One region of the Bacillus sp. S10(2024) genome, then DNA from elsewhere that is predicted to be linked to it. Evidence: a T-box and tRNA genes for the amino acid it is inferred to sense, from the RefSeq annotation. Region 1 holds a T-box; the other holds one or more tRNA genes.

Region 1 (16,379 bases):
TGGAAAGAGGAAGGTATATCGCTTGATGATATACATGTGGCGATTGGTCCATCTATTGGTGCGTGTTGTTATGCTGTAGATGACCGTGTATTATCTGCTGCGAAACAAGTACTTCATGATACTGTTCCATATGAAATGATTTCTGAAGGACAATATACAATAGATTTAAAGGAAATAAATCGTTTGCTATGTTTACAAGCTGGGATAAAAGAAGAAAATATTGCGATGTCATCTTTTTGTACAAGCTGTGAAACGCAATTATTCTTCTCACATCGCCGCGACCAAGGAAAGACGGGGAGAATGCTTAGCTTTATTGGGTTTAAGGAGGAGGGGAAGCAGTGACCGTACAAGAGAATTTAGCATATGTCAAGCAAGAAGTTGAAAAAGCATGTCAGCGAGTGAATCGATTCTTAGATGAAATTACACTTGTTGCTGTTACAAAAACAGTAGGCATTGAAAAAACAAATGAAGTGTTACAAGCTGGGCTTGTACATCTTGGTGAAAATCGCAATGAAGGTTTTTTACAGAAATATGAGCATTTTGGAAACAAAGCGACATGGCATTTTATCGGGTCATTGCAAACTAGAAAAGTAAAAGAAATCATACATGAGATTGATTATTTACATTCACTTGATCGTCTTTCACTTGCAAAAGAAATTCAAAAACGAGCAACGAAACCCATTCGCTGCTTTGTTCAGGTAAAAACCTCAGCGGAAGAGTCTAAACAGGGGTTAGACGTAGATGAGATAATTGACTTTATTTACAACTTACAACAATTTGATAAAATTGAAGTTGTCGGACTGATGACAATGGCACCTTACACAGACGATGAAATGCAAATTCGCAGTTGTTTTCAAAGGTTGCGTAAGCTGCAAAAGCAGGTGCAAGATTTAAACCTATCATATGCTCCGTGTATGGAGTTATCAATGGGTATGTCAAATGATTATACAATTGCAATTGAAGAGGGCGCTACATTTATTCGTTTGGGAACGATTTTAGTGGGGAAAGAATAGAAGGAAGGAGAATTTTATTATGAGTTGGTCAAAAGTAAAGTATTTCTTTTTTGACACACCAGAAGAGCGAGAAGCACAATATGCTTACGAAAAGGAGCAAACTGAAATGACAAAAGAACAGGACCCAGAGCAGGATATTCCTTTTGCAAAGGTACAATCGAAACAAAACGTAGTAAGCATTGAAACAGCGAAACAACCTTCGAAAGTTGTTTTATTAGAGCCGCGTACGTACTCGGAAGCACAAGGGATTGCTGATCATTTGAAAGGTCGTCGTGCAGTCGTAATTAATTTACAACGCATGTCGACAGATCAAGCGCTACGTATCGTTGACTTTTTAAGTGGAACTGTATATGCAATCGGCGGGGATATTCAAAAGCTAGGTCCAAAAACATTTATATGTACGCCGGATAATGTAGATATTGTTGGAGCAATTTCTGAATTGTTTGGTGAAGAAGAAGAGAAAAATATCAAAAGGTGGTAGTGCGCTATGACGATGATTTTAACAATTTTGCTCTATCTATTCAGGTTTTATTCATATGCGCTTATTATTTATATCCTTTTATCTTGGGTTCCGGGAGCAAGAGAGTCTACATTTGGTGATTTCCTTGCCCGTATTTGTGAGCCGTATTTAGAACCGTTTCGGAGATTTATCCCACCAATTGGTGTAATTGATATTTCTCCAATCGTGGCAATACTTGTTCTAAATTTAGCAAGTTCAGGATTAGTACGTGTATTTGAGTTTTTTTTGAGGTAAGACAGTATAGATGAGCATTTATGAACATTTTAGGCCTGAAGAAACGGTTTTTGTTGATAAAGTATTAGAATGGAAGCATGCGGCAGAAGAATATCATCAAGTGAAACTTACTGATTTTCTTGATCCGCGTGAACAGCAAATTGTTTCGATGATTGTTGGATATCAAGGGGATGCTGCGTTTCAATTATATGGAGCTGCTCCCAGTGCAGAAAGAAAACGGGCGTTAATATATCCCAATTACCTTATGCCGAATGCAGAAGAATTTCAGATAGAAATATTAGAAATTGACTATCCTTCTAAATTTTATTCACTGGAGCATCGTCAAATATTAGGAGCATTTATGTCACTTGGTTTAAAGCGAGAGAAATGCGGAGATATTTGGCTCCAGAATGATCGTGCCCAAATTGTAGTTGCAAAAGAAGTCGCATCGTATATAGAAATAAATTTACAATCAATTGGAAAAATAAAAGTATCTTTATCGCCTGTACCAACTGATCATTCATTACATATAGAAAATCAGTGGAATGAAAAGTCAGGGACAGTATCATCGCTTCGATTAGATGTATTGCTAGCAGAAATATTTCATGTATCTCGTCAAAAGGTTCAGCCGTCCATTAAAAATGGTCTTGTGAAAGTGAATTGGAAAGTTGTTGAGCAATCTGCTTATGAATGCTTTCCAGGCGATGTATTTTCTGTGAGAGGTTATGGCAGAAGTAAATTACTTACTGTTGAGGGAAAAACAAAGCGTGATAAATGGAGAATTTTGTATGGAATCTTAAAATGATTTCTTTTTTTAGAAGGAAAGTCTCCCATTTTGTCGAAGAAAAGATATAATTAAAAGAGGAAATTTTAGATAACCTACTTGGAGGTGGCGTTTGTGCCGTTAACACCGTTAGATATTCATAATAAGGAATTTAGCCGTGGTTTTCGTGGCTATGATGAGGATCAAGTAAATGAATTTCTTGATCAAGTCATCAAAGATTATGAATTAGTAATTCGTGAGAAGAAGGCGTTAGAAGAAAAAGTCGCACAACTTGAAGGGAAATTAGAACATTTCTCTAATATTGAAGATACATTGAATAAATCTATTGTTGTAGCGCAAGAAGCAGCAGAAGAAGTTAAGCGTAATGCTCAAAAAGAAGCGAAATTAATTGTTCGTGAAGCAGAGAAGAATGCGGACCGTATTATTAATGAAGCACTTGTAAAATCAAGAAAAGTTGCATTTGATATTGAAGAATTAAAAAAGCAAGCAAAAGTGTTCCGTACACGTTTCCGTATGCTGTTGGAAGCGCAGCTTGAAATGTTAAACAATGATGATTGGGACAAGTTAATTGAGTTAGAAGAAGAAGTAGATGAGCTTCTTAAGAAAGAAGAAACAGTGTAAGCTTGACGTTTTTCGTATTATTACATATAATTCTATACAACATAATTTTTTAGAAAAACGAAGATAGGGATAAGTACTTTTTTCATACCTTATATAGCGAACTGAGGACGGTGGAAGCTCAGGATAAGGAGAGAATGGGAATATCACCCTGGAGTTCCTCGCTGAACAACCAAGTAAGTAGAGGCGTGTATTCGCGTTAAGAATATAAAGAGGATTACTATATGTAGTAGTCTACTAGGGTGGTACCGCGGGAGACCTTCTCGTCCCTTTTTGGGGATGAGAAGGTCTCTTTTTTATTCCATTTATTTAGAAAAAATGTCATTCTTTTATATATTCAAGGAGGAATTAAGCATGGAGTATAAAGACACATTATTAATGCCAAAAACAGAGTTTCCAATGCGTGGAAATTTACCGAAACGTGAGCCTGTCATGCAAGAGCAATGGGCTGAAATGAGCATTTATGAAAAGGTGCAAGAACGCACAAAGGGACGTCCACTATTTGTGCTACATGATGGACCGCCATATGCGAACGGCGACATTCATATGGGACATGCGTTAAATAAGGTATTAAAAGACTTTATTGTTCGCTTTAAATCAATGACGGGATACTGTGCACCATATGTACCAGGTTGGGATACACACGGATTACCAATTGAGCAAGCTTTAACAAATAAAGGTGTTAAGCGTAAAGAAATGACAGTTGCTGAATTTCGTAAACTTTGTGAAGAATATGCATACGAACAAGTAAATCGTCAGCGCGAGCAATTTAAACGTTTAGGTGTACGCGGTGATTGGGATAATCCATACATTACATTAAAACCAGCATATGAAGCACAGCAAATTAAAGTATTTGGTGAAATGGCGAAAAAAGGTTATATCTATAAAGGTCAAAAACCTGTTTACTGGTCTCCAACGAGTGAGTCTGCATTAGCTGAAGCAGAAATTGAATATAAAGATAAGAAATCTGCATCTATTTATGTGGCATTCCCTGTAAAAGATGGAAAGAATGTTTTAGAAGGAGACGAAAAATTCATTATTTGGACAACGACACCTTGGACGTTGCCAGCAAACTTAGGTATTTCTGTTCATCCAGAACTTGAATACAGCATTGTAAAAGTTGCAGATGCAAAGTATATCATTGCTTCTGAGTTATTTGAAACCGTTGCGAAAACATTAGAGTGGGAAAATGCTGAAGTTGTGAAAACAGTAAAAGGTAGCGAACTGGAATATACAACGGCAAAACACCCATTCTATGACCGTGATTCTCTTGTTATGCTTGGTGAGCATGTCACAACAGATGCTGGTACGGGTTGTGTACATACAGCACCTGGACACGGGGAAGATGATTTCCTTGTTGGAAAGCAATACGGTTTAGAAGTTCTTTGTCCAGTTGATGATAAAGGTGTATTAACAAGCGAAGCTCCTGGATTTGAAGGATTATTCTACGATAAAGCAAATAAACCAATCACAGAAAAATTAGAAGAGGTTGGCGCGTTATTAAAATTAACATTTATTACGCATTCTTATCCGCATGACTGGAGAACAAAACAACCAATTATTTTCCGTGCAACTGCACAGTGGTTTGCATCTATTGAAGCGTTCCGCAGTGAATTATTACAAGCTGTGGAAGAAACGAAATGGGTACCAGCTTGGGGTGAAACACGTCTTCATAACATGGTTCGTGATCGCGGTGACTGGTGTATTTCTCGTCAACGTGCATGGGGTGTTCCGATTCCTGTATTCTATGCAGAAAATGGTGATCCAATTATTACGGATGAGACAATTAATCATGTAGCAGGGTTATTCCGTGAACATGGTTCGAATGTATGGTTTGAACGTGAAGCGAAAGATTTATTACCAGAAGGTTTTACACACCCATCTAGTCCAAATGGCGAATTCCGAAAAGAAACAGACATTATGGATGTATGGTTTGATTCTGGTTCATCTCATCAAGCTGTATTAGAAGAGCGTGATGATTTGCAACGTCCAGCTGATTTATATTTAGAGGGATCTGATCAATATCGCGGTTGGTTTAACTCTTCACTCTCAACAGCAGTTGCGGTAACAGGAAAAGCACCGTATAAAGGGGTTTTAAGTCACGGCTTCGTATTAGATGGTGAAGGCCGTAAGATGAGTAAGTCTATTGGAAACATTGTTGTACCGAAGAAGATTATGGACCAATTAGGCGGCGATATTTTACGTTTATGGGTATCTTCAGTTGATTACCAATCTGACGTACGTATTTCTGATGATATTTTAAAACAAGTAGCGGAAGTATATCGTAAAATTCGTAATACATTCCGTTTCTTATTAGGAAACTTAGCTGATTTTGATCCAAGTAAAGATGCGGTATCTGCTACAGAACTTCGTGAAGTAGACCGCTACATGTTAGTGAAATTAAATGACTTAATTACAAAAGTAAAAGATGCTTATGAAACATATGAATTTGCTGCTGTATATCATGCGATTCATAACTTCTGTACAATTGATTTAAGTTCATTCTATTTAGATTTTGCAAAAGATATTTTATATATCGAATCAGAAAATAATCACGACCGTCGTGCAATTCAAACGGTACTATATGATGTACTGGTTGCATTAACAAAACTTGTAACGCCAATTTTACCGCATACAGCAGATGAAGTATGGCCATATATCCCTGGAGTAGTAGAAGAGAGCGTCCAATTAACTGATATGCCAGAAGCTGTAGAAGTAGAGGGTGCTGAAGAGTTAAAAGGAAAATGGGATGCATTTATGACACTTCGCGATGATGTACTAAAAGCGTTAGAAGATGCACGTAATGCAAAAGTAATTGGTAAATCATTAAATGCAAGTATCACACTTTACCCAACAGCAGAAATGAAAGAATTGTTACAATCCATAACAGAAGATGTGAAACAATTATTTATCGTTTCTGAGTACCATCTTGGTGGAACGATGGAAGAAGCACCAGCTGATGCACCGAAATATGAACATACAGCTGTTGTTGTAGCGCAAGCAACTGGTGAAACGTGTGAACGTTGCTGGGTTGTCTCTGAAACAGTAGGAAGTAATGCGGACCATCCAACACTATGTAAGCGTTGCGGAGAAGTTGTAACTGAACATTATGTAAAATAATGCAATGAGGAAAATCGACTGCATACAAGGCAGTCGATTTTTTTTCTTCCTTGGAAGGAAAAATGTGTGTGCGGTAATCGTGTGCGTTTCGGATAAACTAACGATACATTCCAGCCGGGAGGGACGCACTTGTGACTGACACATACATGGAGATTCAAGTAGAACTACAATTAATGCAGCGAGAATTACAGGAGAGATTAGCTAAAGAAGAGTTGTATGCATATGATGTAGAATTTGGTCAGGAATTGCTAGGTATGGCGAAAACAGATGTGAAAAATAAATTATTATTGCATGATATGAGAGAAGATTTAAAAGATATAGAGCGAGCACTTTGGAAAATGGAAATAGGTATGTATGGAATTTGTGAGGAAACCGGACAAAGAATGACACTTAAACAATTAAAGGGAATGCCAACAGCACGTACAATTTATGAGTGTTTTTATGAAAAGGTAAAAACAATTTAAAGATAACAATATTATATTACCTAATTCACTTTATTTTATGCTCCGATGCGATGCTTCATTGTGAAAACATAGCAGCTATGCTAAAATTTTGAGGTACACTGTCATTGTGGGGGAAACGAAAATGATATATTATTTAATAGCTTTAGTTGTGATTGCCGTTGATCAAGTATCAAAATGGATTATCGTGAAGGAAATGGAATTAGGTGAGAGCATTCCGATTATTGATAATGTACTGTATATAACGTCTCACCGCAATCGCGGAGCTGCATGGGGCATTTTAGAGAATAAAATGTGGTTCTTTTATGTTATTACAGTTATCTTTGTTATTTTTATTCTGTTTTATATGAAGAAATACGCAAAGACAGACAAGCTTCTCGGTATTTCGCTTGGGCTTATTCTAGGCGGAGCAATTGGTAATTTTATTGATCGTGTCGTGCGAAAAGAGGTTGTTGATTTTATTCATACATATATTTTTTCGTACAACTTCCCAGTATTTAACGTTGCAGACTCGGCATTATGTGTAGGTGTGGCGTTAATTATTATTCAAACATTACTAGAAGGAAAGAAAATAAAGGAGTAAATAATGAGCGAAGTAGTACAAGTAACAGTTTCAGAAGAGCAAAAGAGTGAACGGATTGACAAATTTGTTGCTGGAGTGAATAATGAATGGTCTCGTTCACAAGTACAACAATGGATTAAAGACGGTGTTGTAACGGTAAATGGAAAAGATGTTAAAGGGAACTATAAAGTAAAAACAAATGATGAAATTACAGTTACCATTCCAGAACCAGAGTCATTAGATATTCTTCCAGAAGATATGAATTTAGAGATTTATTATGAGGATAGTGATGTACTTGTAGTAAACAAACCGCGTGGTATGGTTGTGCATCCTGCACCAGGGCATACGAGCAGCACGTTAGTAAACGGCTTAATGTATCACTGTAAAGATTTATCAGGTATTAACGGTGTAATGCGCCCTGGGATTGTGCATCGCATTGATAAAGATACATCTGGGTTATTGATGGTGGCAAAAAATGATATGGCACATGAGGCGCTTGTTAACCAGCTTGTAGCAAAAACGGTAACAAGACGTTATCAAGCAATTGTTCATGGTGTTATTCCGCATGATAAAGGAACGATTGATGCACCAATTGGTCGTGATAAACAAGATCGTCAAAGTATGACCGTTGATGATAAGGGAAAACATGCTGTGACTCATTTCCGTGTATTAGAACGTTTTAATAACTTTACTCATGTGGAGTGTCAATTAGAAACAGGCCGTACGCATCAAATTCGTGTACATATGAAATATATTGGTTATCCACTTGCAGGTGATCCGAAATATGGTCCGAAGAAAACATTTGATATAAATGGTCAAGCACTACATGCAGGTATTTTAGGCTTTATTCACCCGCGCACAGGTGAATATTTAGAATTTGAAGCACCAGTCCCACAAATTTTTGTAGATCTTCTAAATGATTTGCGAAAATAAATATTGACAATCGTTATAAAAACTGACATAATAACAGCAGTTGAATAAGTCCTTTAACACAACCCCGTGAGGTTGAGAAGGTAACGGTTTGAAATACATAGGGTATATTTGTACCCTTTTTCAGAAGAACCTCTCGCACACGACGAGAGGTTTTTTTATACCATTCCTCTCATGCATGAAAAAAGCCTGGAGGTGAAGAACATGCAAGAAAAAGCAGTGGTACTAGATGATCAAATGATTCGCCGCGCTTTAACACGCATTAGTCATGAGATTGTAGAACGCAATAAGGGTGTTGAAAATTGTGTTCTAGTTGGGATTAAAACACGCGGTATTTTCATCGCACAGCGCTTAGCAGAACGAATTGGTCAAATTGAAGGAAAAGAAATGGCCGTCGGTGAATTAGACATTACGTTATATCGTGATGACTTAACTTTGCAATCTAAAAACAAAGAACCGCTTGTAAAAGGTTCAGACATTCCAGTTGACATCACAAATAAAAAAGTTATTCTTGTTGATGACGTATTATATACAGGAAGAACAGTGCGAGCTGCTATGGATGCGTTAATGGACATTGGTAGACCATCACAAATTCAGCTAGCTGTTCTTGTAGATAGAGGTCACCGTGAACTGCCAATTCGCGCTGATTATGTTGGGAAAAACATTCCAACATCAAGCGAAGAACGTATTGAAGTAGACCTTCAAGAAACAGATAAACAAGATCGAGTAAGCATATACGAAAAAAAATAAAGCCCTTTTAAATGTAGTCCCGTGAGGCTGCCAAAGGGTCTTGACTTTCATATGTCTATTTTGACATACGTAAGTATAGGACTCTTTGTGCATAGTCACAAAGAGTTTTTTTATTGCAAGTTTTCAGGTATTGGAGGAGGAGATATCAATGGAACAAAAGCCAGTGTTAGATATTCATGAAATACCGAAACCAGGAAAATGGTTATTGTTAAGTATACAACATTTATTCGCCATGTTCGGGGCAACGGTGCTTGTGCCATTTTTAACAGGGTTAAGCCCAGCAGTTGCTTTAATATCGAGTGGAGTAGGAACACTAGCATTCTTACTTGTGACGAAAGGGCAAGTACCAGCTTACCTTGGATCATCGTTTGCATTCATTGCACCGATTATTACAGCAAAAGCAGCAGGTGGCCCAGGAGCAGCTATGCTTGGCGGAATGATGGCAGGGCTTGTCTACATGTTGATTGCACTTGGAATTAAAAAGTCTGGATCAAACTGGATTATGAATCTCTTACCACCAATTGTAGTTGGTCCAGTTGTTATGGTAATTGGACTGGGGCTTGCACATACCGCGGTAAATATGGCAATGAATAATGCAGATGGAAAATATAGCTTTACACACTTTTCAGTTGCACTCGTAACATTAGCAATTACAATCATCTGCTCAATTTTTGGAAGAGGCTTCCTTAGCATCATACCAGTTTTAATTGGAATCATAGGTGGTTATATCTTTGCCTACTTCCAAGGCTTAGTTGATTTGAAACCAGTGGTAGAAGCAAAATGGTTCGATGTACCAGATTTCATAGTACCATTTGTCACATATACACCGGAGTTTTCGTGGAAATTAGTACTAGTAATGGTACCAGTTGCGGTCGTAACAATTTCAGAACATATTGGGCATCAAATTGTACTTGGAAATGTTATAAATAGAGATTTGATTCAAAAACCAGGTTTACACCGCTCTATTATGGGGGATGGCATTGCAACATTTATCGCATCAACAATTGGAGGACCACCAAATACAACATACGGTGAAAACATTGGGGTACTTGCGATCACAAGAGCATACAGTGTGTACCTATTCGTCGGATCAGCAATATGTGCAATTATCTTCGGATTTATTGGGAAAATCTCAGCGCTTATCCATTCGATTCCAACACCGGTAATGGGCGGTGTATCAATCTTACTCTTCGGTGTGATTGCATCAAGCGGTTTACGTATGTTAGTAGATGAGAAAACAGATTTCGGAGATAAACGTAATCTAATGATTGCGTCTGTCATATTAGTAATTGGCATTGGCGGTGCAGTACTTCATATTGGTCAATCTTTCCAAGTGGAGGGGATGGCTCTTGCGGCAATCGTGGGAGTACTGTTAAATCTCGTTTTACCTGAAATGAAAGAGAAAAAAAAATCAAAGCAGATTGCTTCATAAAGACAGCCTTTTAATTCAGTCCTGTGAGACGGAAAAGGGTGTGTAGTTTGTTACACCCTAGTCTCACAAGATTAGGGTGTTTTTATGCAGTTAATATTATATAAATTCACAAGTGCTATGATAAAAATCAGAAAGATGAGGGATGACAATGAACCATTTGTTAACGATGAGTGAGTTATCGGAGCAGGAGATTTCAGAAATTCTAAAAGATGCAGAAGATTTCGCAAGCGGAAAGGGCATAAAAGCGACAGAGCAAACGTTTGTCGCAAACTTATTCTTTGAGAATAGTACGAGAACACGTTTTAGCTTTGAAGTAGCAGAGAGACGTTTAGGACTTGATGTTCTCAACTTCTCAGCAGAGTCTTCTAGCGTGCAAAAAGGAGAAACATTGTACGATACGGTAAAAACACTAGAATCGATAGGAACAAGGGCTGTTGTCATCCGCCACGAGCAAGATCGATACTTCGATGAACTTAGAGAGCAAGTGAATATTCCAATTTTAAATGCAGGTGATGGATGTGGAAATCATCCAACACAATGTTTGCTTGATCTACTAACGATAAAACAAGAATTTGGAACATTTAAAGGACTGAAAATTGCAATTGTTGGAGATATCACTCATAGCCGAGTAGCACGTTCAAATGCAGAAGCGTTAACGAAATTAGGAGCAAGCGTTTATTTTGCAAGTCCAGAAGAATGGAAAGACGAAACGAACACATTTGGAACGTACAAAGCATTAGACGAACTAATTCCAGAAGTTGATGTAATGATGTTACTACGCGTGCAGCATGAGCGTCATGATCACTATGAAACAGACATTATGAAAGAGTATCATGAAGAACACGGTTTAACGATTGAACGTGAGAAACGCATGAAGCCAGGAAGCATTATTATGCACCCAGCACCTGTGAACCGTGATGTAGAAATTGCAAGTGAACTTGTCGAGTGTGAACGCTCACGTATCTTTAAACAGATGGAAAACGGTGTTTATGTAAGAATGGCTGTATTAAAACGCGCATTACCAAATGTATTAGGAGGAATGAAACATGAATTATTTGTTTAAAAATGGTCGCTATGTAAATGAAGAGGGAATTATCGTGACAACAGACCTTCTCGTACAAGACGGTAAGATTGCGAAAGTAGCAGAAAACATTACTGCTGAAAATGTAGAAGTGATTAATGTAAACGGAAAATTAATTGCACCTGGGTTAATTGATGTACACGTACATCTTCGCGAACCGGGTGGTGAGCATAAAGAAACAATTGAAACAGGTACACTTGCGGCAGCAAAAGGTGGATTTACAACAATTTGTGCAATGCCGAATACGCGTCCTGTACCAGATAGTAAAGAACATATGGAAGATTTACAAAAACGAATTCAAGAAAAAGCACACGTTAATGTATTACCGTACGGTGCTATTACAGTGCGTCAAGCAGGTTCTGAAATGACAGACTTTGAAACATTAAAAGAACTTGGTGCATTCGCATTTACTGATGATGGAGTAGGCGTACAAGATGCGAGTATGATGCTAGCAGCTATGAAGCGTGCAGCAAAATTAAATATGACAGTTGTTGCACACTGTGAAGAAAATACGTTAATTAATAAAGGTTGTGTACATGAAGGGAAGTTTTCTGAGAAACACGGATTAAACGGTATCCCATCAGTATGTGAATCTGTACATATTGCCCGGGATATATTACTTGCAGAGGCGGCGGATTGCCATTATCACGTATGTCACGTAAGTACAAAAGGATCTGTACGAGTGATTCGTGATGCAAAACGTGCTGGAATTAAAGTAACAGCAGAGGTAACACCGCATCACTTAATATTATGTGAAGATGATATCCCATCAGCTGATCCAAACTTTAAAATGAACCCACCGCTTAGAGGAAAAGAAGACCAAGAAGCGTTAATTGAAGGATTATTAGATGGAACGATTGATATAATAGCAACAGATCATGCACCGCATGCGGCGGAAGAAAAAGCACAAGGTATTGAAAGAGCACCGTTCGGAATTACTGGTTTTGAAACAGCATTCCCATTACTATATACAAACCTTGTGAAAAAAGGAATTATCACATTAGAACAGTTAATTCAATTCTTAACAGAAAAACCAGCTGACACATTTGGTTTAGAAGCAGGTCGCCTGCAAGCAGGAAGAGCAGCTGATATTACAATTATCGATTTAGAACAAGAAGAAGAGATTGACCCAGAAACATTCTTATCAAAAGGAAAAAATACGCCATTTACGGGCTGGAAATGTCAAGGATGGCCGATTATGACATTAGTTGACGGTAAGATCGCATGGCAAAAGGAGAGTGCATTAGTATGAAAAGACAGCTTATCTTAGAAGATGGAACAGTATTAATTGGAAAAGGTTTCGGAGGAGAAATCGAAAAGTCAGGTGAAGTTGTATTTACAACTGGAATGACTGGATATCAAGAAACGCTATCTGATCCATCATACTGCGGTCAAATTGTAACATTTACGTACCCATTAATCGGAAACTACGGCATTAACCGTGATGATTTCGAATCAATTCATCCATCTGTAAATGGTTTAATAGTAAACGAAATTTGTGATCACCCATCTAACTTCCGTAATGAAATTTTGTTAGATGATTATTTAAAAGAAAGAAACATTCCAGGATTAGCAGGAATTGATACAAGAAAATTAACACGAAAAATTCGTCAATATGGAACATTACGCGGACGTCTTTGCAACATGGATGTGGATGTAGAGTACATCGTTAGCCAATTAAAAGAGACAGTCTTTACAGATCATGTGAAAAGCGTATCAACAAAAGATCCATATCCAAGTCCAGGCCGTGGTCATCGCGTTGTACTTGTAGACTTCGGTATGAAGCATGGTATTTTACGAGAACTAAATAAACGTGACTGTGATGTAATTGTTGTACCATACAATACAACGGCTGAAGAGATTTTACGTCTTAGCCCAGATGGAATTATGTTAAGTAATGGACCTGGGGATCCAAAAGATGTACCAGAAGCAATTGAAATGCTAAAAGACATTATCGGAAAAGTACCATTATTCGGGATTTGTCTTGGCCATCAATTGTTCGCTCTAGCATCTGGTGCAAATACAAGCAAGTTAAAATTCGGTCACCGTGGTTTAAATCATCCAGTAAAACATCTTGCAACTGGAAAAGTAGCCATTACTTCTCAAAACCATGGTTACGCAGTAGAAGAAGAATCAGTTAAAAGTACAGATCTTGAAATTACACATGTAGCTTTAAATGATGGAACAGTAGAAGGTCTTCGTCATACGAAGTTCCCAGCATTTACAGTGCAATATCATCCAGAAGCATCAGCAGGACCAGAAGATGCAAACAATTTATTTGAAGACTTCTTAACAATGATCGAAAACTTTAAGAAAGAAGGGGAAGAGTTATGCCAAAACGCCTAGACATTAACACAATTTTAGTAATCGGATCAGGACCTATTGTAATCGGGCAAGCAGCTGAGTTTGACTACTCTGGAACGCAAGCTTGTCAATCTCTTAAAGAAGAAGGTTACAAAGTAATCCTTGTAAACTCTAACCCAGCAACAATTATGACTGATACTGCAACAGCAGATAAAGTATACATTGAACCTTTAACATTAGAATTTGTAAGCCGTATTATTCGTAAAGAGCGTCCAGATGCAATCTTGCCAACACTTGGCGGACAAACGGGACTAAACATGGCTGTTGAACTTGCGAAATCAGGTGTACTAGAAGAGTGCGGAGTTGAAATTTTAGGAACAAAATTATCAGCAATTGAGCAAGCGGAAGATCGTGATTTATTCCGTACATTAATGCAAGATTTAAAAGAACCAGTACCACCAAGTGAAATTATTCATACGCTTGATGAAGCATATGAATTTGTAAAAGTAATTGATTATCCAGTCATTGTTCGCCCTGCATTTACGCTAGGCGGAACTGGCGGTGGTATTTGCCATAATGAAGAAGAGTTAATTGAAATTGTAACAAGTGGTCTAAAACATAGTCCAGTAACACAATGTTTATTAGAAAAAAGTATCGCTGGTTTTAAAGAGATTGAATATGAAGTAATGCGTGATGCAAACGATAATGCGATTGTAGTATGTAACATGGAAAATATCGATCCAGTTGGTGTGCATACAGGAGATTCCATCGTTATTGCACCAAGCCAAACATTAAGTGACCGTGAATATCAAATGTTACGTAATACTTCATTAAGAATTATTCGTGCATTAGGAATTGAAGGTGGATGTAACGTTCAGCTTGCATTAGACCCACATAGTTTCCAATACTATGTAATCGAAGTAAATCCACGTGTAAGTCGTTCATCTGCATTAGCATCAAAAGCAACAGGATATCCAATTGCAAAATTGGCAGCGAAAATTGCAGTTGGCTTAACACTTGATGAGATTGTAAACCCGGTTACACAAAAAACATATGCATGCTTTGAACCAGCATTAGACTATGTTGTTTCTAAAATTCCACGCTGGCCATTTGATAAATTTGAATCGGCAAACAGAACGCTTGGCACACAAATGAAAGCGACTGGGGAAGTCATGTCAATCGGTCGTAATTTAGAAGAATCATTATTAAAAGCAGTTCGTTCTTTAGAGCTTGGTGTTTATCATTTAGAGCTTGATCACTTAAAAGAGCTGGATAAAGAAACAATGAAAAAACGTATTATAAAAGCAGATGATGAGCGTCTGTTCGTTGTAGCAGAAGCGATTCGTCAAGGTGTAACGCAAGAAGAAATTAATGCATGGTGTGAAATGGACTTCTTCTTCTTACAAAAAGTTGAAAACATCGTAAACATGGAGCGTAACATTAAAAATCATGTAGGCGATATGGAAGTATTACAAGAAGCAAAAGCAATGGGATTCAGCGATCATTACATCGCAGCTGCTTGGGGTAAAACAGAGCGTGAAATTTATGATATGCGTAAAGAAAACAGTATGACACCAGTATTCAAAATGGTAGATACATGTGCAGCAGAATTTGAATCCGCAACACCTTACTACTACAGCACATATGGTGATGAAAACGAATCAATCGTGACAGAGCGTAAAAGTGTAGTCGTTCTTGGTTCTGGTCCAATTCGCATCGGTCAAGGTGTCGAGTTTGACTATGCAACAGTTCATTCTGTATGGGCAATTAAAGAAGCTGGTTACGAAGCAATTATTATAAATAATAACCCAGAAACAGTTTCGACAGACTTTAGTATTTCAGATAAATTATATTTTGAACCACTTACAATTGAAGATGTAATGCACATCATCGATTTAGAACAACCAGAAGGCGTAATCGTTCAATTTGGTGGGCAAACAGCAATTAACTTAGCGGCAAAATTACAAGAGCGTGGCGTGAAAATTTTAGGTACATCGCTAGAAGATTTAGACCGTGCAGAAGATCGTGATAAGTTTGAAGCAGCTTTAACAGAGTTAGGCATTCCACAGCCAGTTGGAAAAACAGCAACGACTGTAGAACAAGCGGTAGAAATCGCTGAAGAAATTGGTTACCCAGTATTAGTAAGACCATCTTATGTACTAGGTGGACGTGCGATGGAAATCGTATATCGTCAAGAAGAACTACTACACTATATGAAAAATGCGGTTAAAGTTCATGCGGATCATCCAGTATTAATTGACCGTTACATGGTTGGTAAAGAAATTGAAGTAGATGCAATTTCAGACGGTGAAAATGTATTCATTCCAGGTATTATGGAACATATTGAACGCGCTGGAGTTCACTCTGGTGACTCAATTGGAGTATATCCACCGCAAAGCTTATCTGCAAAACTGAAAGAACAAATTATCGAAAATACAATCGCACTTGGAAGAGGATTAAACATTGTTGGATTACTGAATATCCAGTTTGTAGTATTCAAAGACGAAGTGTATGTAATTGAAGTAAACCCACGTGCGAGCCGTACAGTACCATTCTTAAGTAAAATTACAGGCGTACCGATGGCGAATATC
Region 2 (16,379 bases), 390 kb from region 1:
GCTGATTGAAAAATTAAGAACGGTATATAAACATTTTCAAGAACTAGCAATTCCTATTATTATGTCAGCGGGTATTGGGATTGGTGTAATTTTCATTTCTCTTGCTAATGGGTTTAATACAGATTTATTTAGTTATTTATTTGGTAGTGTAAGTGCAGTTACAAGTAGTGATTTGCTTATTATTGGATTCGTTGCTGTGATTGTAGTGGCTGTCATTATATTATTATATAAAGAACTGTTTTTATTATCTTTTGATGAAGAATACGCTGTAGCGACAGGTTTACGCGCAAAATGGATTCACTTTATTTTTATTATTTTAGTTGCACTCGTTATTGCGATTTCAATGCGTGTTGTTGGTATTCTTCTCGTTTCATCGTTAATGACATTACCAGTTGCAGCAAGTATTCGAATTGCGAAAGGTTTTAAACAAACAATCGTTTTCTCCATTGTGTTTGGTGAGATTGCAGTAGTCGGAGGCATGTTAGCTTCTTATCAACTTGACCTTGCTCCAGGTGGTACAATTGTTGTATTATCAGTTCTTATTTTAATCGGTGCAATCTTATGGAAGAAGAAAAAAACTGCGTAAAGTAGGGATAACTATGAATCTTACAGAAGCTTTACACCTTATGAAAGAGAAGGGTTATAAACATACTGGAAAAAGGGAAGACATGTTGCGTTTGTTTGCCAATCATAATAAATATTTAACGGCAAGAGATGTTTTAGCTAATATGAAAGGTGATTATCCGGGACTTAGTTTTGATACCATTTATCGCAACTTAACTCTGTTTGTAGAAATCGGTATTTTAGAACAGACAGAGCTAAATGGTGAAAAACATTTTCGCTTCAAATGTTCTACTATAGAACATCATCACCATTTTATCTGTTTAGATTGTGGAGGAACGAAGGAAATTACATCGTGTCCAATGGAATTTATGAATAAAGACTTTACAGGATATGAAGTAACGGGACATAAATTTGAAATATATGGACGCTGTCCGAAATGTGCACAATAAAAAGCTTGTCAGTTTTCAAACTGACAAGCTTTTTTTATTAGTAGCTTTACATTTTATTTTTCTTGCTTTGCTGCGTATTCTTCTGCGATTTTATCAATTTCTTTCTTTAACTCTTCCACCATGGTTTCTTCTGGTACTTTACGTACAATTTCACCTTTGCGGAAGAGAAGACCTTCTCCGCGTGCTCCAGCAATCCCGATATCTGCTTCACGCGCTTCACCAGGGCCGTTTACTGCGCAACCAAGGACAGCAACTTTAATCGGTGCCTTAATTTTTGAAATATATTCTTCTACTTCATTTGCAATGCTAATTAAGTCAATTTCAATACGTCCGCAAGTTGGACAAGAAATCAATGTAGCGGCATTAGAAGCAAGTCCAAATGATTTTAATAGCTCACGCGCTACTTTTACTTCTTCAACTGGGTCTGCACTTAATGAGATACGTAACGTATTACCGATACCTTTGCTTAAGATTGCACCAAGACCAGCTGCACTTTTTACAGTTCCAGCAAATAAAGTTCCAGATTCTGTAATGCCAAGGTGTAATGGATAATTGAAAGCACGAGATGCTTTTTCGTACGCTTCAATCGCCAAATTCACATCAGAGGCTTTCATCGATACGATGATGTCATGAAAATCTAGATCTTCTAAAATTTTAATGTGATGCAATGCACTTTCTACCATACCGTCAGCGGTTGGATATCCATATTTTTCTAGAATATGACGTTCTAATGAACCAGCGTTTACACCGATGCGGATTGGAATGCCGCGTTCTTTCGCAGCATTTACAACTGCTTCAACTTTATGACGACGACCGATATTTCCTGGGTTGATACGAACTTTGTCAATGCCGCCTTCAATTGCTTTTAATGCTAGACGATAGTCAAAGTGAATATCAGCAACAAGAGGTATATTAATTTGTTTTTTAATATCTGCAATTGCATTTGCAGCGCGCTCATCGGGAACGGCTACACGAACAATTTGACAGCCCGCCTCTTCTAAACGCTTAATTTCAGCAACTGTTGCTTCTACATCATGAGTTTTCGTTGTTGTCATGCTTTGTATAATTAATTCATTATTACCGCCAATTGTTAAATTTCCAACTTTAACAGGGCGTGTTTTTGTACGATGAGTTATTTCATTCACGAATAGATCGCTCTCCTTATAAAAGAAGTTTCTTATTTTGTAGACAAACACATTTATATTGTATGCAGTATTTGTCAAGTGAAGCCAAATGTCTATATAAATCCATTTTGATTTTTCAACATATGAGTTGCTTCTATGCATGGGCCAGATGTTCTCACCCGACTAAAAAAGGACTGTTGTTTTTTCAATTTGTATTTATATAGCTTCACTTTTACTATTGTATCAGCGCCTTACTGCAATTGACAAGGATTATGTGATGTTATTACGGATAGAGGGGGAATTTGTATTTTTTTCCGACTTGTAATTTTGCTGGCGAATCGTTTTGATTTAAGTCTTTGAAGTCTGTAACAATTTTTTCGATAGAAGGGATTTTTTTCTTATTAATTTCTTCTGTAATAGAGAGAACGGTATCGCCTGTTTTTACTTCAATGACTTTATATTTTGTTAGTGATGTATTTCCTTTTTGTTTATCATTTGAAACTTTAGCTGAAGTTTCTTTTGTTTTGGAATATGTATGAAGCAACGGTAACGTGCCAATTGTCATATCATAGTATAAGACGTAACCGAGAACAAGTAGTAACAAGACACTGCCAAGCCTTTTCATATTTTTCCACTCCTTTGTAGAGAAATATATGCTTGTCCAAAAAAAAAATGCCTTGAAGGCATTTTTTAAAGTGAATTTTTTTCTTTTGGTTTTGGCACTTCTTTTATTGTTAAATAAAGAACGATGAGAACAACACCAATGAATATAAATAATGAGAATGGAACATGCACTTTTAATAGGTCCATAATCATAAAGAATATAGTTGGGATTGTATAACTATAGGCAGTTAATGTCCAAACTTGTTTGTAAGATAATTTACGTTCTCCGCTTATTGCAGAGCCGATAAATGCCAATAGCGTAACACCAAGAAATGTAATAAATAGTTCGAATAAGTAAATAAAGATCCCAATTAAGAATATAGCAACTGGTAAGATGTTATCAACGAATGAGACGAATTCTTGGATATCTTTCTTTTCAATAGTTGTATTTCCAAAATCACTATATGGGAAGGATTGTGTTTGTTGTTGTGCCGTTGAAACCATTTTATCTTTTAAAATGAATATACCATCGCGGTTTGGATAAGCTTTTGTGTCTGCTCTGTTTGGATCAAATACAAAAATAAAATCTGTTTCATCTTTTACAATTGGTTTGCTAATGTCTGCGTGAAGTTCACCATTTTCAATTTTAAAATCAGGCACATCTTTTTCGACAGAGCGATCGATTAAATGAATGCCCTCTTGAATGAAATTTCCAAATAAAATCGTTTTTGGAACGGTAGCAAGCAGGCAGAGTAACATTATGTAAAGAATTGTCTTTCCGATTTTTTGAAAACGAAAGAGAGCCATTTCTTTTGGTGCGTATAAGCTTTTAAACAGTTGTATAAATATGGACATGCATTCACTTCCTTCTTTAAATATATTGATTCACAATCTCATTGTAACGTATGTTTTTAAGGAATCACAAGATATATCATGTCGTATGTCAAAATACAATTGACACATTTCTTTTTACTATGGTAAATTTATCTTACATTTTTACATATAATCATCCATTCCATCGTAGTTGAATTTGCTAGAGCGTATGGTTGATAACTGCTGTACTGTAGTTGCTATTCATATATTGCGGACCCTTAGCTCAGCTGGTTAGAGCAGACGGCTCATAACCGTCCGGTCGTAGGTTCGAGTCCTACAGGGTCCATATCTATTTCGCATATTGATATATGGCGGATAAGCTTCCTTGTAGAAGGGAGCTTTTTTTTACGAAATGTATGAGCATTTCGTTTGAAAAGAAATGGGAAATTTGCTACTTTAATGTTAGCGAGGCAATACGCTAAATTTGTTTTCACTCTTATGTAATTAGGGTAAAATGGATTTGTATGCCAAGTCATTATCGGCAATACATACAATGGGAGGAATATAACAATGGCGAAACATGAATTACCAAATTTACCTTATGCGTATGATGCATTAGAACCTCATTTTGACAAAGAAACTATGAACATCCATCATACAAAACATCACAACACATATGTAACAAACTTAAATGCTGCATTAGAAGGACATGCGGAATTAGCAGAAAAAAGCATTGAAGAGTTAGTTGCAAACTTAAACGAAGTGCCAGAAGCAATTCGTACAGCAGTACGCAATAACGGTGGTGGACATGCAAACCACTCTTTATTCTGGACAATCCTTTCTCCAAATGGCGGCGGACAACCAGTAGGTGAACTTGCAAGTGCGATTGAAGCGAAATTTGGTAGCTTCGATGCATTTAAAGAAGAGTTTGCAAAAGCAGGCGCAACTCGTTTTGGATCTGGTTGGGCATGGCTAGTTGTAAACAATGGTGAATTAGAAGTAACAAGCACACCAAACCAAGACACTCCATTAATGGAAGGAAAAACTCCAGTTTTAGGATTAGACGTTTGGGAGCATGCATACTACTTACATTACCAAAACCGTCGTCCTGACTACATCAATGCTTTCTGGAGCGTTGTAGATTGGAATGCGGTTGAAAAACGTTACCAAGATGCAAAATAATTATAATTGTAAAAACTAGGGGATATTTCTCCTAGTTTTTTTGTGTGCTCTTTTTCTCGGGTGTGGATCGGCTTACCTCAATGCTAGTGAGAAAACTGCTTACTAATGAAAGTTTCACTTTCCGTTTTTCTTCTTTACATAATTGTGACCTTCTTTGGAAGACTAGAACATGAAGTAAAGGAGAGTTTATATGAAATGGAAACATTTAGTTGGCGATGTTGAGGTGAATCGTGATTTAGTTTTATTACTCATAATTGGCGGGTTATATACGTTGGCCATTTCGTTGTCTAATACGTTTGTTAATATTTATTTATGGAAGCAAACGAAGGATTTTATGAATATTGGCTTTTATAATTTAGCAAGCGTTGTTTTACAGCCGCTAACTTTTCTTGTTGCTGGAAAACTAGCGAAACGAGTAGATCGTACGATTTTACTTCGCATCGGTGTAACAACATTAGCTGTTTTTTTTATTGTTGTATTACTGACGGGAACGAATGCTTCGCAGTATATTTTACTTATTGGTGGCATACTTGGGATAGGATATGGATTTTACTGGCTCTCATTTAATTTGTTAACATTTGAAATTACAGAGCCGGAGACACGTGACTTTTTTAACGGATTTCTCGGACTGCTTACCTCATTTTCAGGTATGATTGGTCCAATTGCATCCGGGTTTATCATTTCACGTATGGAAAAGTGGAATGGGTATACGTTCGTTTTTTTCCTATCTTTAACCTTATTTACCATTGCAATCGTTGTCAGTTTTTTTCTGACAAAACGTGAATGTGAAGGACGTTACGAAATTGTTGAAGTAATGAAAGAGAGAAAACATAATAAAAACTGGGGAAGAATTACGCTTGCTCATTTCTTTCAAGGGCTTAGAGAAGGGACATTTATATTTGTTATTTCTGTATATGTGTATATGGCTTCCGGTAGTGAATTAGCACTGGGGAAATATGGACTTGTAAATTCCGCTGTTTCTTTCATTTGCTATTATATAGTAGCGCGCGTATTGAAAAAGGAATGGCGAAAACAAGCCATTTTACTCGGTGGAATTATTTTATATGCAGTTGTATTTTTAGTTGTCTTTCATGTCACGTATGCGAAATTACTTATTTATGCAGCTTGTATTGCCATAGCGTATCCAATTCTTCTTGTTCCATATGGTTCAATGACATATGATATAATAGGCAGAGCTAAACAAGCAAAGGAGCGGCGAGTAGAATATATTGTTGTTCGTGAACTATGGCTAAACGGAGGAAGAATTTGTTCGGTTTTAAGTTTTTTACTAGCTGTTTCATTATTTCCGGCAGAAAAAAGCTTGCCTATCTTATTATTAATATTAGGTGCTGGACATTTGCTTATCTATTTTGCGATTCGAAATGTCAAATATGATGATGAAAAAGTATGCCATGCAGGGCTTGCAGCTGTACAAACGACGCAAAATACAACAGAAGGAGAAGGTTAACTTCTGCAGTATTTTATGTTAAAATGGTAAAACATATATGACAGTAGCGAGGACACCTGAAGAAGGTGTCCCTTTCCGCTTACAAAGCTGTTGGCAGAGGGGGTCCGTATGAGTAAGAAAAAGAAAAAGAAGAAAACCCACGTTCCATTTCGGTTAAACGTGTTGTTTTTCTGTGTGTTTTTACTGTTTTCAACAGTAATTGTCAAATTAGGTATGATACAGATTGTCCATGGTGAAGATTATAAAAATGAAGTAAACAGGAAGGAAAACTTAACGGTAAGTACCCCTGTTCCGCGCGGGAAGATTTTTGACAGGTATGGCCGTGCAGTAGTGGATAATACACCACTTCGAACGATTACGTATACAAGAACGAAGGAATCAAAACCTGAAGAACGTTTAGAAACAGCAAAACAACTTGCAAAGCTGCTTGATGTACCGACAGATAAATTAACAGAGCGAGATAAAAAAGATTTTTGGATTCTGTTAAATGAAGACCGGGCAAAAGCGAAAATTACGAAAAAAGATGACGCTGATTTTAAAGCGAAAAAAATTACTGATAAACAATTGGCACAACGTCAGCTTGATCGTATTACAGAATCAGAATTAAATGAATTAACGCCTCAAGATTTAGAAGTGTTAGCCATTAAGAGTAAGATGGAAGGCGGCTATGCAATGACGCCGCAAATTATTAAGAAAGATGTTACACCGGAAGAATATGCTGTAGTTAGTGAGAATTTAGCAAAACTTTCAGGGGTAGACACTACAGTTGATTGGGACCGTCACTATGCTTATGGAGATATGTTCCGCACTGTACTTGGCGGTGTAACAAGCTCTGATGAAGGATTACCGCGAGAGAATATCGACTATTATTTAGTTCGTGATTACAACCGAAATGATCGCGTCGGAAAAAGTTATCTTGAGCAGCAATATGAAGATGTATTGCACGGTACGAAAGCACAAGTGAAAAATATTACGGACCAAAAGGGAAATATTCTTGAGACTGTCTATCTTTCTAAAGGAGAAAGTGGAAAGAATGTAAATTTGACCATTGATATGGAGCTACAAAAGAAAGTTGAACAAATTATTGAAGAAGAAATGAAAGCAGCAAAGGCTTCAGGCTCAGCGGAGTATATGGACCGTGCGTTTGTTGTGATGATGAATCCGAAAAACGGAGAAATCTTATCAATGGCTGGTAAACAGTTTGGGGAAGAAAATGGACAAAGAGTTATAAAAGATTATGCACTTGGCACGATGACGAGTGCATATGAAATGGGTTCGGCTGTAAAAGGGGCGACTCTTTTGACTGGATATCAAACAGAAGCTATTAAACCGGAGCAAGTACTTGTCGATGAACCACTTGTATTTAAAGGTACGAAAGTGAAAAAATCGTGGACTGGATCGGGAATGGGACCAATTAATGACTTAACTGCCTTGCAGCGATCTTCAAACGTATATATGTTTAAAACTGCAATGGAAATTGCTGATGCTCCGTATGTGCCGAATGGTACATTAAACATTAAACAAAAAGCTTTTGATACAATGCGTTATAACTTTAGTCAATTGGGTCTTGGAGTACCAACGGGAATAGATTTACCAAATGAAATGGCAGGAGTAAAAGGAAACGCAGTAAGAGAACCTGGTAAGTTACTCGATTTAGCAATCGGACAGTTTGATACGTATACACCGCTGCAATTGGTGCAATATGTGTCAACAATTGCTAACGGTGGTTATCGTATGAAACCACAGGTTGTAAAAGAAATTCGCACTCCGACTTCAAAACCTGAAGAGTTAGGAAAAGTAGTGGAGTCGGTGGAGCCGGTTGTTTTAAATCGAGTAGATATGAAAGATGAGTACATTAACCGCGTTCAAGAGGGCTTTAAAATGGTAATGCAAACACCACAAGGAACAGGCTATGGAACAGGTTATCCTAATGGTTTTGCTGGTGCGACATATGATCCGGCAGGAAAAACAGGAACTGCACAAGCGTCTTATGCTGGTCCAAATGCAAAAGAAGTAAGAGCAAAGTTAGGTGATAGAGACATATATAACTTAACGATGGTTGGATATGCACCGGCATCTGATCCGGAAGTTGCCTTCTCTGTTGTTGTTCCGTGGCTTACCGATGATCACAACCCAGTAAGTAAAAGAATTGCACGCCGAATTACGGACGCATATTTCGATTTGAAAAAGCAAGAAGCAAACGGAAATACTGGAACATTAGAAGATACGAAGAAAACAACAAATGAAGAATAAAAATGTGTAAGATTGGCACACTATCTGTGAAGATAGTGTGCTTTTTTATATATATGTCGCATATAGTGATGATAGAAGTGTACAAGCCTAAAGGAACATTATATACAGTGTTTACTTTCAAAAGGAGGGATGGAGAATAGCGCGTAAATACGTGTATATATATTCGTTTTGTTGTAACGTTGCACGAGACAGGAAAAGGCCCTGACCGTTTCTATGCATGGCCAGATGTTCTCGCGCATTTAAAAAGAAAAGGGTTTATCTTTCGATTTTTTAACTTATATTTACAAAACTTTTACAAACTATTAAAACCGCATTAATAGTTCAACATTATTCTTATATATGTACTCCTGTTAGCAGGAGGCTCCTAGGAGGAAATATTACGTGAAACGTAATAGAGCAAACACCATGGTTTTTATCATAGCACTGTTTTGTTTATCTGTTCATACGTTACCTGCTTCCGCCGCTAGTATGGTAGGAGAAGTACAAATGGATGGATCTTCTACAATTTTTCCAATTATGGAGGCTGTAGCAGAAGAGTATACGAAGCGAGAACCTTATGTGAAACTTTCTATTGGTATATCTGGAACGGGAGGCGGATTTCATCGTTTTGGAAAAGGAGAAGTGGATATAACAAATGCTTCTCGGCCAATGAAATGGGAGGAAGAACAGCTTGCTAAGAAGCACCATATTACGTATACGCCATTTCAAATTGCTTATGACGGTCTTACGCTTATTGTGAATCGTGAGAATACGTGGGCAGATAATCTTACAATAGAAGAATTACAAACGATATGGAGTGAAAGTGAAACGCCGAAAAAATGGTCACAAATTCATCCGAAATGGCCGCATGAAACGATACAATTTTACGCACCAGGCATAGATTCTGGTACGTACGATTATTTTCAAAGTGTAGTGTTGCAACAAAAGCGGATTACAAAAACAGTTACATTATCCGAAGATGACAATGTTTTAATAAGAGGTGTTATGAGTAATAAACACGCAATTGCCTTTGTTGGCTATGCTTATTATGCTGCGAATCGTGACAAAGTAAAGGCCGTAAAAATTAACGGTATTTCTCCGGCGAAAAAAACAATACAATCTGGGGAATATAAGCCGTTGTCTAGGCCGCTTTATGTATATGTAAATAACGCTTCTATCCGCGCAAACAATAGTGTGGCAAACTATGTATCTTTTATGATGAAGCATGCTGGAGAGCTTGTAGAAGAGATTGGATATGTGAAGTTGCCGCAATATAAATATAATGAACAGCTGCAAATGTTAACAGAAATGCAAAAATAATGTCAAGATGGAAAGGGGTTTTCATCTTTGGCTCGTAATAAAAAGGGTCATGTTACGATTTCTGTTCAACATTTGATTGAAAGAAATACAGGCAAGCGAAAGAAAGCACAGCGAATCAATCAAATGGTTCCTTTTGTGTTACGAATAATCGCCAGTATCTCTATTATTACAACAATGGGGATTATTATAACTTTGGCAAATGAAACATTTATGTTTTTTGAAAGAGTATCAATAATTTCCTTTTTTACAGAAAAAGAATGGCTTCCTTTTTTTGAAAATCCTAAGTTTGGTATTTTGCCGCTAATATATGGAACGATGCTTGTTACTGGTATTGCCATGGTTGTTGCAATTCCGATTGGATTGGGCTGTGCGGTGTTTTTAAGTGAATATGCGTCTAATGCATCAAGAAAGGTGTTAAAACCCGCATTAGAGCTATTGGCAGGGATTCCAACAATTGTATACGGTTTTTTTGCTTTAACAGTTGTCACCCCTATTTTGCAGCGCATCGTTCCAGATTTACAGTTTTTTAACGCACTTAGTCCAGGGATTGTAATTGGTATTATGATGATTCCGACGATTGCATCTCTTAGTGAAGATGCGATGCGAGCTGTTCCTCATAAAGCGCGAGAGGCTTCTTTTGCAATTGGCGCCACTCGTTTTGAAACGACAAAGCACATCGTGTTACCAGCTGCCTTTACTGGAGTGTTAGCGGCAATTGTGCTAGCTGCTTCAAGAGCGGTTGGAGAAACGATGATTGTCGTCATTGCAGGTGGTTCGACGCCAAGCTTAGCGTTAGATCCGACACAATCTATACAGACGCTAACAGCGTATATTGTGCAAGTTAGCTTAGGAGATGCTCCTTATGGAACAATGACCTATTACAGCATGTACGCTGTCGGAGCGACGCTATTTATGTTTACGTTGATTATGAATATGATTGCACAGCGTATTATGCGTCGTTTTAAGGGGGCAACATAATATGCGAATGCTAAATGAGCGAAACATAGAAGAACATATGCCGCCGCGCTTTTGGAAAGATCGTGTATATAAAACTGTATTTCGCATAGCGATGTTATTTTCACTTTGTATATTGTTTTTTTTACTATACCAAATTTTCCAACAAGGAATAACATATATTTCATTAGATTTTTTAATCCGTTTTGCATCGCGAAATCCAGAGCAAGCTGGGATTGCAGCGGCTTTATCGGGAACGATTTTATTTATGAGTGTTGTCGCTCCTACCTCCTTTTTATTTGGAGTAGGAACAGCCCTTTATTTAGAATACTATGCAAAACAATCATGGTTTACAAAAATAATTGAGGTCAACATTCAAACGTTGGCAGGAGTACCATCAGTTGTGTTTGGGTTATTAGGATTAACAATGTTTGTATATGGCTTACAGTTAGGTGAAAGTATATTGGCAGCCGCATTAACGATGAGCCTGCTCGTCTTGCCAACGGTTGTTGTTGCGGCGCAAGAAGCACTTCGCTCTGTACCCAAATCGTTGCTAGAAGCTTCTTATGGAGTGGGGGCGACGAAGTGGCAAACGATGTACCATGTTGTGATTAGAGCAGCAATGCCAGGGATTTTAACAGGTTGTATTTTAGCGTTGTCTCGAGCGATTGGAGAAGCGGCCCCGCTACTTGTCATTGGGGCACTTGCTTTTGCAAACTATGTACCGCTTGATGTAATGGATAGATTTACAGTTTTACCAATTCAAATCTTTAATTGGATGAATAGGCCGCAAGAGGAGTTTCAACATGTAGCAGCAGCTGGAATTATTGTGTTACTCGTGCTGCTATTGTTTATCAATACTTTTGCAATATGGCTGCGAAATCGTAAGTGAGAAGGACTGGATGAAAGGGGATTTTCAAAATGGTATCTACAGTAGTAAAAGTTCAGGTGAAAAATGAAGAAAAGGCAGAACCGCAAACAAAAAAAGTTGTATTTGATACGAAAAATTTAAACTTATGGTATGGGGAAGACCATGCGTTAAAAGACATAAATTTAAGCATTCATGAAAATGAAGTGACAGCGATTATTGGACCGAGTGGGTGCGGAAAATCTACGTATTTAAAAACATTAAATCGTATGGTTGAGCTAGTGCCAATTGTCCGGACAACAGGGGTAATTGAGTATCGTGACCGCAATATTTTTGATAAATCTTATCCTGTTGAAGAACTGCGTACGCATGTTGGAATGGTATTCCAGAAGCCAAATCCATTTCCAAAATCAATCTATGAAAATGTTGCGTATGGTCCGAAAATTCATGGTATTCGAGATAAGAAAACGTTGGATGAAATTGTTGAGAAAAGTTTGCGCGGTGCGGCGATTTGGGATGAATTGAAAGATAGATTACATGATAATGCATACGGATTATCCGGTGGACAGCAGCAACGTTTATGTATTGCTCGTTGCTTAGCGATTGAACCAGATGTCATTTTAATGGATGAACCAACATCAGCATTAGATCCAATTTCTACATTAAAAGTGGAAGAGTTAATTCAGGAGTTAAAGAAAGATTTCAGTATTGTAATTGTTACGCATAATATGCAACAAGCAGCTCGTATTTCTGATAAAACAGCTTTCTTCTTAAGCGGAGAAGTTGTGGAATATACAGATACAAATAAGTTATTTACAACTCCAACTGATAAACGAACAGAAGATTATATTACAGGGCGCTTCGGTTAAGCGTATTTGTTTGAGGCCTTGTCTTATACGGAAGTACGTGTGGAACGAATGAAGGAGGAAACAACATGGTACGCGAACAATTTCAATATGACTTACAATCATTACAGCAAAAAGTTATTGAACTAGGTGAATTAGCAAAACAAGCTCTTGAAATTGCAATGGAAGGATTGCGTACAAGAGATGTAGAGAAAGCAATTGAGGTAATCGATGGTGATTACCGTATGGATAATTTGGAAGAAGAAATTAATGATTTTGCCTTAATGCTCATTACGAAACAACAACCTGTTGCTAGTGATTTACGAAGAATTTTTGTTTCGATTAAAACGGCAACAGATTTAGAACGTATTGCAGATCATGCGGTAAATATTGCTAAGTCAACTATTCGTCTTGGAGAAAAAGAGCTTCCAGTTTCATTACAAAGCCTTGAAAATATGTTTAAAATTGCATTAGATATGTTGCAAAATGTGATTCAAGCTTATGGAGAAGAAAACTTAACATATGCGAAAAAGATTGCTGAGATGGATGATGAAGTTGATGAACTGTATGGAAAATCAATTCGTGAATTTATTTCTTCTATTCCAAATAAGCCGGAGTCCATTGGACAAATTACACAACTATCGTTTATTGCCCGCTATATTGAACGAGTAGCAGATCACGGTACAAATATTGCAGAAAATGTTTTTTATCTTGTAAAAGGAAAGCATTATTTGTTAAATGAATAAGGTGAAACTTCCAGCAGTGGGTGCCTTACTGTCCGCTGATGCGGGATGAAATTTATTACGAGAGGAATGCAAAAGCATTCCTCTTTTTTTAGTCAAAATATGACGAAAAAGTACCATTGTTACTTTCTTATTGCAATGATAATATGGATTATAATGGAATTATTAGAAAACGCTTACTTTTGAGTGGGATGTCCCGCTCTATCGGCTGGTAAGAATTACGGGCAAAGAGAAAAACAAACCATCCGTAAGAACCCGATTGGTTCAACTAACCTTTCATGAGAAAGGCGTTCATGAAAGGAAGTTTCACTTTAGTCTTCTATATGAAGAGAAAAGAGGGATGTATGGAGCCTTTGCGTATTTTAATGTTGGCATGGGAATATCCCCCGATGATGGTAGGTGGTCTTGGAAGGCATGTGTATGAATTATCACGGGCTCTTGCGCGTAATGGACATGATGTGCATGTAGTAACGATACACGAAGAGCAATGTACGATATATGAAAAGGTACACGATGTACATGTACATCGTGTTGCAGTTGATTATCGCGAAAAGTACCATTTTTATGAGTGGATTGCTCAGTTAAACAAGTCTATGCTTGCTCATGCACAAGAACTATGTAAAGTTTACGCGTTTGATGTGATTCACGCTCATGATTGGCTTGTTGCTATTTGTGCAATGGATTTGCAAAAGCAGCAACAATTGTCTCTCGTCACAACGGTTCATGCAACAGAACGTGGACGAAATAGTGGGATTTATACATCATTGCAATGGAAAATACATATGCATGAAAAAGAACTAGTAAAAGAATCTAATGTTGTGATTGTTTGTAGTCAATTTATGAAAGGTGAAGTTGTGCGGGATTTCGAAGTAAATAGTGAAGCTGTTATTGTGCATCCTAATGGAATTGATCAATATTTTTTCCATGCGGTTACGCCTTCGCTAGAAATCACAAATTATTATAATTTAGTGAATCGATTGGTTGTATTTTCAATTGGCCGTATTGTGAATGAGAAGGGATTCTATACCATTATTGAGGCGGCACCGCATATTATTGAGCGGTACCCGCAGATTTTATTCATTATTGCAGGTCAAGGAACCATGTTAGAGCAATATCGTGCAGCTGTACAGGGGATGGGACTGCAACATTCTATCCATTTTCTCGGTCATATTACAGAAGAAGAGCAGCGCGCATTTCTTCAAAGGTGTGATGTATTATTAATTCCAAGCTTGTATGAACCTTTTGGGATTGTTGCATTAGAAGGGATGCTCGCAAAGAGGCCAGTTTTAGTTTCGCGTGTGGGTGGTCTGCAAGAGATCATTGTAGATGGTGTGAATGGATTTCAAATGCAACCAGGTTGTTCGCAAAGTTTGAGTGAGAAATTAATATGGGTTATAGAACAGCCGAAAATTTCTCAACGCGTCGCGAATAAAGGATATGAAGATGTTCTTGTTCACTATAATTGGGGTGAAATTGCAAGAACAACTGCACAGACGTATGAAAAAGCAGTTCAACATCATAAATGTGGAGGTTGAATGCCGATGAAGGGGGTTATTTTAGCTGGAGGGAAAGGAGTGCGTTTACGCCCGTTAACATGCAACCTTCCAAAACCCATGTTACCCCTACTACAAAAGCCAGTGATGGAATACAGTATTGAACTATTGAAACAGCATGGTATTTGTGAAATTGCTATTACTGTTCAATATATGAGTTCTGTTATTCAAAATTATTTTGGTGATGGTAGTAAATGGGGAGTGAAAATACATTACTTTGAAGATACTCCCCCTCTTGGTACAGCGGGGAGTGTAAAACAAGCAGAGGAGTTTTTAGATGAGCCATTTGTTGTAATTAGCGGAGATGCGCTAACAGATTTTCATCTATCGAAAGGAATTGATTTTCATAATAGTCATAATGGGATCGTTACGATGTTTGTTAAAGAAGTAGTTAATCCATCATCGTATGGATTAGTTGTTACAAATCAGCATCAGGAAATTATTAAATATATTGAAAAACCTAGTTGGAATGAGGTAATTTCCAATACAGTAAACACAGGTATTTATATTATGGACCCCGACATTTTTTCTTATATTACACCTCGTACGTTTTTTGACTTTAGTCATCATGTATTTCCTTTATTAGAAAACAAAGAAGCAATGTATGGATATGTAGCAGAGGGATATTGGCTTGATATTGGAACGTTTACACAATATCGCCAAGCTCAATTTGACTTGCTTACAAAGAAAGTTCATGTACCTATTCCATATACAGAAGTGTTGCCAATGGTATGGATTGGAGAAGATGTAACAATTGAAAAAGGAACAAAGATACACGGCCCTGCTTTTATTGGTGAGGGAACAACTGTGCAAACAGGAGTTACTATTGAGCCGTATTCTATTATTGGTAAGCATAGCGTAATTTCTGCGTATACTCGTCTTCAAAAAAGTATTTTACTCGCTCATACGTATGTAGGAAAGCGATGTGAATTAATCGGGACCACAATTGGAGCCAGTACAATTATTGAAGATGGAGTTACTTTATTTGAAAAGAGTGTTGTAGCTGATCATTGTCGAATTGGTCAAAATGCTGTGATTAAGACGAAAGGGAAAGTATGGCCAGAGAAAGTGGTTGAGAGTAGTGCAATTATTGCTTCATCTGGAATTACAGAACATGAAAATATTTCGTGTTTTTTGCAGAAAAGTCGTATATGCGGCAGAAGTAATTTAGATATTACGCCACAAGTTGTTGTAAAATTGGCGATGGCATATGGTTCTTTATTATCAGAAGGAGAAAGTTTGTTGATTGGCAGCAGTACACATGCAGAAGTGCAAATGTTTAAACATATTTTTTTACATGCTGTTCATACAGTGGGAGTGCATACAATGGAATGCCAAGACATGAATGAATCTTGCTTCCGATATGCAACTGGGCAAACAAATGTCGTTGGAGGAGTGTTTTTTTGTAAGGGAAAAGATGAGAAACTTATGATTCAATTTTATAATGAAGAAGGAATGGCATTAACATATAAAAAGCAAAAAGAGATAGAAAATTTGTATATGGCAGAGTCATTTCGTTATGTCGATAGTAAAAAAATTGGGGATAACGAAATCATAGATGTTTGTTCAGAAGCGTATATTGAATCTACTTTGCAATTCATAGATATCCCTGTTATAAAAAGACAACATTTTCACCTTCTTATAAATAAGCCAGATGAACT

Evidence for each region. The T-box of region 1 lies ahead of ileS (isoleucine--tRNA ligase). A T-box ahead of a tRNA ligase gene usually reads a tRNA of that ligase, here a tRNA-Ile.
Region 2: it has a tRNA-Ile gene. The T-box ahead of ileS (isoleucine--tRNA ligase) is inferred to sense a tRNA for this amino acid. The anticodon was not compared.

The regions. Positions count from the first base shown of each region.
Region 1 is NZ_JBFLUR010000002.1:430,040-446,418, forward strand. Features, by position in the region: gene pgeF (peptidoglycan editing factor PgeF) at 1-342, shown strand, start outside; gene AB1280_RS02370 (YggS family pyridoxal phosphate-dependent enzyme) at 339-1,013, shown strand; gene AB1280_RS02375 (cell division protein SepF) at 1,033-1,494, shown strand; gene AB1280_RS02380 (YggT family protein) at 1,501-1,767, shown strand; gene AB1280_RS02385 (RNA-binding protein) at 1,778-2,551, shown strand; gene divIVA (septum site-determining protein DivIVA) at 2,645-3,151, shown strand; T-box leader at 3,203-3,422, shown strand; gene ileS (isoleucine--tRNA ligase) at 3,503-6,268, shown strand; gene AB1280_RS02400 (molecular chaperone DnaK) at 6,400-6,732, shown strand; gene lspA (signal peptidase II) at 6,854-7,312, shown strand; gene AB1280_RS02410 (RluA family pseudouridine synthase) at 7,316-8,224, shown strand; gene pyrR (bifunctional pyrimidine operon transcriptional regulator/uracil phosphoribosyltransferase) at 8,426-8,971, shown strand; gene AB1280_RS02420 (solute carrier family 23 protein) at 9,120-10,403, shown strand; gene AB1280_RS02425 (aspartate carbamoyltransferase catalytic subunit) at 10,552-11,466, shown strand; gene pyrC (dihydroorotase) at 11,450-12,736, shown strand; gene AB1280_RS02435 (carbamoyl phosphate synthase small subunit) at 12,733-13,830, shown strand; gene carB (carbamoyl-phosphate synthase large subunit) at 13,815-16,379, shown strand, end outside.
Region 2 is NZ_JBFLUR010000002.1:41,036-57,414, forward strand. Features, by position in the region: gene AB1280_RS00265 (metal ABC transporter permease) at 1-586, shown strand, start outside; gene AB1280_RS00270 (Fur family transcriptional regulator) at 600-1,013, shown strand; gene ispG (flavodoxin-dependent (E)-4-hydroxy-3-methylbut-2-enyl-diphosphate synthase) at 1,067-2,158, opposite strand; gene AB1280_RS00280 (hypothetical protein) at 2,421-2,762, opposite strand; gene AB1280_RS00285 (DUF1189 domain-containing protein) at 2,828-3,595, opposite strand; tRNA gene AB1280_RS00290 (tRNA-Ile) at 3,826-3,899, shown strand; gene sodA (superoxide dismutase [Mn]) at 4,124-4,735, shown strand; gene AB1280_RS00300 (MFS transporter) at 4,926-6,203, shown strand; gene AB1280_RS00305 (peptidoglycan D,D-transpeptidase FtsI family protein) at 6,312-8,456, shown strand; gene AB1280_RS00310 (PstS family phosphate ABC transporter substrate-binding protein) at 8,862-9,755, shown strand; gene pstC (phosphate ABC transporter permease subunit PstC) at 9,783-10,733, shown strand; gene pstA (phosphate ABC transporter permease PstA) at 10,735-11,601, shown strand; gene pstB (phosphate ABC transporter ATP-binding protein) at 11,631-12,446, shown strand; gene phoU (phosphate signaling complex protein PhoU) at 12,512-13,168, shown strand; gene AB1280_RS00335 (glycosyltransferase family 4 protein) at 13,510-14,700, shown strand; gene AB1280_RS00340 (sugar phosphate nucleotidyltransferase) at 14,707-16,379, shown strand, end outside.